2 regions of the Candidatus Nitrosacidicoccus urinae genome follow, and region 1 is predicted to be linked to the other one. Evidence: predicted binding sites of a transcription regulator. Region 1 holds the regulator's gene; the other holds the start of a gene.
What was found. Region 1 encodes sigma-54, which starts transcription at its own class of promoters, with help from an activator protein. Its sites were predicted from a motif close to TGGCANGNTNCNTGCTT; they were not measured.
Positions count from the first base shown of each region.

Region 2: OOL07_RS07620 (pilin) is a predicted target of sigma-54. The motif match lies at 1,332-1,348, and genes of this name have one in related genera.

Region 1 is NZ_OX241534.1:1,655,145-1,658,363, forward strand. It holds gene lptB (LPS export ABC transporter ATP-binding protein) at 1-635, shown strand, start outside; gene OOL07_RS08180 (RNA polymerase factor sigma-54) at 665-2,116, shown strand; gene OOL07_RS08185 (PTS sugar transporter subunit IIA) at 2,156-2,629, shown strand; gene OOL07_RS08190 (phosphoenolpyruvate carboxykinase (ATP)) at 2,661-3,182, shown strand.
Region 2 is NZ_OX241534.1:1,548,653-1,551,871, reverse strand. It holds gene OOL07_RS07625 (sigma-54-dependent transcriptional regulator) at 1-932, shown strand, start outside; gene OOL07_RS07620 (pilin) at 1,538-2,005, shown strand; gene OOL07_RS07615 (type IV pilin protein) at 2,141-2,305, shown strand; gene OOL07_RS07605 (pilin) at 2,311-2,796, shown strand; gene OOL07_RS07600 (pilin) at 2,830-3,219, shown strand, end outside.

The DNA.
Region 1 (3,219 bases):
TAGTAGGTTTATTGGGCCCTAATGGTGCTGGAAAAACTACTTGCTTCTATATGATAGTAGGATTAGTTCCTCCAAATAAGGGGCAAATTTCTTTAAATCATCACAATATCACTCACTATCCAATTCATCGTCGTGCCAAGTTAGGTATTAGCTATCTTCCTCAAGAGGCATCTGTATTTCGTAAACTTACTGCAGCTGAGAATATTACAGCCATTGTTGAAACACGAAATAATCTAACCAAAGCACAACGTGATTACTTAGTAGATAGTTTACTTAATGAATTGCATATTACTCATGTAAGGAATACGCTAGGAATGAGTCTCTCAGGAGGAGAGAGAAGACGAGTAGAGATTGCAAGAGCATTAGCAGTAGAGCCACAATTTATATTGTTAGATGAACCATTTGCGGGTGTGGATCCTATTTCGGTGTTAGACATACAGGATATTATCCGCCACCTTACTGATAGAGGAATTGGCGTGCTTATCACTGATCATAATGTTCGAGAAACTTTAGGCATTTGTCAACATGCCTATATTGTGAATGCGGGAGAGGTGATTGCTAGTGGCAAGCCTCAAGAAATTCTTAATAATGAACAAGTCAAAGAGGTCTATCTAGGTCATAACTTTAATCTATAATATTTAGTACTTAAAAAATCATAATAAAAATGAAAACCGGACTCCAATTACGATTAAAACAACAGCTTGCATTAACCCCTCAATTACAACAATCAATTCGTTTATTGCAGCTTTCCTCAATTGATCTCCAAAATGAGGTTCAACAGATGCTGGAATCCAACCCACTATTAGAACAAGCTGAGCATGAAGAAGAACATGTTATAAATAATGAAGAATCTAAAGATTCAACCTCTACTCTACTAGAAGAGAATATACCTGAAGATCTTCCCATAGACGCAAATTGGAGTGATATTTATGATTACTCTTTATCTCCAAAACCATCTAAAGATGAGTTCCTCTTTGACATAGATAGTATTAAAAACACTCAAGAGACGCTACAAGAGCACCTACTCTGGCAAGCTTATTTAAATACTACGAGTGAAAGAGAATTTTTTATTGCTAGTAAAATTATTGATGCTATTAATGAACAAGGCTATTTAGATAGCTCGTTGAAAGAAATAATAGAAGCTATAGAAAAAAATATCGTAGTTGAATCTGAGGAAATTCAGGAAGTTTTATCTAAAATACGCAACTTTGATCCTCCAGGCATTGGTGCAAAGGATTTAAAAGAGTGTCTTTTATTACAGCTTAATCGCTATCCAACTGATACTCCATTATTAGATCTTACTAAGTGGCTTGTGCTACGCCATTTATCTGATTTGGCAGAGCGTAATTATGAAAAAATAATTAGGGCAATTAACTTATTGCCAATAGGAGAAGAGCTAAGTAGAGAAAAATTAGATTTAATATTAAAAATGATCCGTTCTCTTAATCCCTATCCAGGCTATCAAATACAATCCAATAAAACTGAATATATTATTCCCGATGTTTATGTCACCAAATCTAATGGTTGCTGGAAAACTGAATTAAATCCAGAGATCATTCCTCAGCTTAGAATCAATAGTTACTATAAGGATTTAACTCATAAAAATAATAATGCACCTGCTACGCAGAGTTATTTGAAGGATCAACTTCAGGATGCTCGCTGGTTTATTAAGGGAATACATGTTCGTAATGAAACTTTGCTAAAAACTGCTACCTGTATTGTTAAATATCAACGGAGATTCTTAGAATATGGCAATGAAATAGATATATGCCCATTAATATTACACGATGTTGCAAAATCTATTGCTATGAATAAATCAACAGTATCTCGTATTACTACTAATAAATATATGAATACTCCTTGGGGGGTTTTTGAATTAAAATACTTTTTTTCTAGCGGTATAAAAACAGAAAATGGTGAAGGTTATTCCTCAACTGCTATTCGTGCTGCAGTTAAAAAATTAATAGCACAAGAACCAGTAAATAAACCTCTAAGCGATAACGCTATTGCACTAGTGTTAGAAAAACAAGGTATTAAAATATCTCGTCGTACAGTTACAAAGTACCGGGAATTTTTGAATATTCCCACATCTAGTGAACGAAAAAAATCTTCATAAATTTTAATAAATATAGTTATTAACACTATATAAATTACTATGAAAATCTCTGAAATCCTTACCCCTGAACAAATTATTATTGATTCTTTGGCAAGCAGTAGTAAACAAGTACTAGAGCAGCTTGCTAAATTACTTTCCCATGGTACTTATGGGCTGGAGGTAACAGATATTTTAAGTCATTTACTAGGTAGGGAACGATTAGGAAGTACTAGTATTGGTAATGGTATTGCTATTCCCCATGCTCGAATAGAAGGAAGTCCATATACTATTGCAGCATTTATCCGTTTAAAAAACGGAATCGATTTTAATGCCATTGATAATAAACCCATAAGTTTATTTTTTGCTCTATTAGTACCTGAAAAATCTACAGATGATCATTTAAATTTACTTGCTCAGTTAGCAACCCTATTTCGTAATCCTAAACTGTGCCAATACTTGCAAGAAGTTAAAAATTCTCAAGATTTATTACAAACTCTAATAGAGTGGGACAACAAGCCGAGTTTATCTAAGTAACTTAGTGCTATAGTATTAGCTATTTAGATTCATGAATCTAGCTACTAATAATAGTATTATGACTCATGGTGTATTACTTGTTATATTTAACCTAGGCGTACTCCTTACAGGAGAGAGTCGAGTAGGTAAAAGTAGTCTTGCCTTAGAATTAATTCAACGAGGTCATCGCTTAATTGCTGATGATGTACCCATTTTCCATAAAGACAGCGATAACCAAAAATTAATAGGTAGCTGTTCCCCCATCCTACAAGATTTTCTTGAAATACCAAGTTTAGGTGCTGTTAATATTAGAAAAATATATGGGGAGCAAGCTATTATTTTTGAACACGCCCTTGATTTTGTAATCCATTTAGATATAGAGAAAGAAATAGAACCTCTCAGCCGTAATTTAGGGAAGTGGGAGCAACTTGGTATTTCAGTTACCCAACTTACACTACCAATTACAGAGCGATTACCATTAGCTTCTATAATAGAAATCGCTGTTCAAGATTATCAACTATATCAAAATGGCTATGATTCACTCTTAGAACTAGAACAGCGTCAGTGTATATAGTGTATTTTGAAAAATTAAGGATCGCTAAGTATAGGCT
Region 2 (3,219 bases), 110 kb from region 1:
AGCTCCTTGGGGAATCCTCCACCATGGAGGCAGTACGGAGTAAAATTACTAAGCTTGCCTGTAGCCAAGCCCCTGTCTATATCAGTGGAGAATCGGGTACCGGCAAAGAATTAGTAGCTCGCTTGATTCACCGCCAAGGACCTAGAGCATCGGGTCCTTTTGTGCCCGTCAATTGTGGTGCTATTCCAGAGAGTCTAATGGAAAGCGAATTCTTTGGTCATGAAAAAGGAAGTTTCACCGGAGCCTCTCGAGATAAAGAAGGGCTTTTTCAAGCCGCTCAAGAAGGCACTTTATTTTTAGATGAAGTGGCAGATTTACCCTTACAAATGCAAGTCAAACTTCTTCGTGCCATTCAAGAGCGGGCAGTTCGTCCCATTGGTAGCCAAAGAGAGGTGCCGGTAGATGTACGGATTTTATGTGCTACCCATCAAGATCTCTCCCAACTAGTGGGTGAAGGGAAATTTCGCCAAGATTTATTCTATCGGCTCAATATTGTCGAGCTTCAAGTGCCTCCTTTAAGAGAGCGGGCCAAGGATATTCCCATTTTAGCCAAGCATATTCTTACCCAACTTGCTTTGCGAGGTAATCATGCGTGCCCTCAAATTACCCCCAGTGCACTTGAGAAACTTCAAAGCTATCCCTTTCCCGGTAACGTACGAGAGCTGGAAAATATCCTAGAACGTGCTTTAGTACTCCATGAAGGAGGAATTATCGATTCTAGAAATTTACACCTGCCTAAAGATACCAACTGGCCAGATAAACTCCATTCTCTAGGGGAGGCTTCCCTAGAACGTCACCTTGAAGATCTAGAAAAACAAGCGATTTTACGAGCATTAGAGCAAACGGGTTATAACAAAACGGCAGCGGCAAGGCTATTAGGAATTACATTTCGTGCCCTTCGCTATCGACTCAAAAAACTTAATCTAGAATAATTTCCTTACAACAGTACTTTTCTATCCACCCATAGAGGTATAGTGACAAAAATTGTCACTATACCTCTATAAATATTTCAGCACCCTTCTATCATTGCATTAGATTTTTGTTAAAAATGACAATTTTTGTCAATTTAATTAAATACTCTTAATTTTTTAGTTTAAATTAACTATGTTTATCCCTAATTAATGGAGAATTATCTCAATAATAACCACCTGATTTATTCCAATTTTTTCTAAAGATGGGGTAATTTATTAAAATTATGATGATTTAGGTCATATAAGTGACATAAAATGTCATATCCTACTTAGGATAAATAGAATTTAATAAATTTTGTCACTTATGTATACTAATATAATCCTTTGATTAGCTATATAAAGTAAAAATATGACTTTATATGGCATATAAATTGCTTTTATCTAGCTACAGGATAAACTGCTATATCAATAATATTTATTTCTTTGTTTTAAAAAAATTTATTTTTTAATAAATTTAGAAATAAAATTAAATATCCTTTATTTTTAAAGTCATTTAAAATATTAGGTGACCTAAATTATCAACATACAACTTATCATTTACTTTTTTACTAGGGAGAAAAAGAATAATGAATCAAGGTTTTTCTTTAATTGAACTAATGATCACCGTTGCTATCGTAGGAATACTCTCCGCAGTAGCGATTCCTCAATATCAAATTTATATTGCCAAAGCACAAGTCACCCGTGCGATTTCCGAAGCCAGTGCATTAAAGATGCTAGTAGAGGATTGCGTAAACAATGGAATTGGAAATGCTGAGTGTATTGCAAATTCTACCGCTACAGGATCAGGTATCCTAACGGGAACATCTCAAAATGCGAATATAACCCTTCCTAGCAGTACAGGTGTTCCTCAAGTAGCTCTCGAGACGGGAGGAGCTGCAACCATTACCGCAACACTGGGTAGTCATGCATCAGCGGCTATTACGGGAGGCTCTATCAAGCTGACTAGAACTATCAGTGGAATCTGGACTTGTGCCCCTGATGGTACTACAATTACCGCCCAATATACGCCCACTAGCTGTTCTGGTAGTAGTTAATAAACTGCCGCTGGTTATAATCTTATAGTACTCACTTTTAAACACCACAACTCACCCTTACTGGTATAGGTGAGGGTGAGAATCTCTAAACTCTTAATAGAATGACAAATATTTAACCATCTATTTTACTTTATTATGACTATTAGAAAGACTAACTCAGGCTTTTCCTTAATTGAGTTAATGACGGTAGTTGCTATTGTAGGTGTGCTCACAGGCATTGCGGTACCTCAATTTCAGCCTTATCTAGATAGGATAAAAAATCTCCAAACCATCCCTATCGATGATAATTACCTAAATTAACCATAATGATGACCATCCAAAAGCATAACTCGGGCTTTTCCTTAATGGAAATTATGATGGGGGTTGCGATTGTGGGGATTCTCACTGGGATTGCCATTCCCCAATATCAAACCTATGTGGCACAGAGCGAAGTAATTCGTGCCGTCACCGAAGCCAAAAGCCTCACCCCTATTGTGGAGATGTGCATTGAACATCAGTACACCACAGTAGCGGTAGGTACGGCGTGCCAAAATAGCTTTCAAGGATCGAATATTCTAGTGGGCAATGGTAATGGGATTCCTGATTTACCTGCTGGAGAAGGCGCTCCTACCATCACCATTAATTCTAACTTCACTGCTAATATTAGTGCCACCTTAGGGGGAAATGCTACTGGAGTATTAAACAGTAGTGCGGTGAGCTTAGATCGAAATAGCAATGGTCGCTGGACCTGCACTTTTAGTGGAAATGCCCAATATGCCCCCATCAGTTGCTCAGCTGCGGCAATGGAATAAGTATAAAATTTATCTTACCTAAACTAAATAAGTATGAAGCCTAGCTTAGGATTTAGCCTGCTTGAAATCATGATAGGCGTGGGAATAGTGGGGATACTCATCGCAGTCGCACTTCCCCAATACCAGGATTATATGATTAAGGCTCAAGTAATGAGTATTTTTAGCCAGATCAGTGGATTAAAAATAGTAGTGGCAGAATGTCTTGCGAGAAATCAACTAGGAGATGCTTGCGAAAATCCGGTAGGCAACTCTGATTTGCTGGCTAATATTAATGCCAATGGTCAAGTGTCAGGGGGTGCAGGAAAACCTTTGATTGACGTTAATAGTGCGGCTGGATCTATTACTGCCCAGTTTGGTAACCATGCTGCCTCAGCCCTTACCAATCAGATTCTCACCCTCTATAAAACTCAAAACAATAATTGG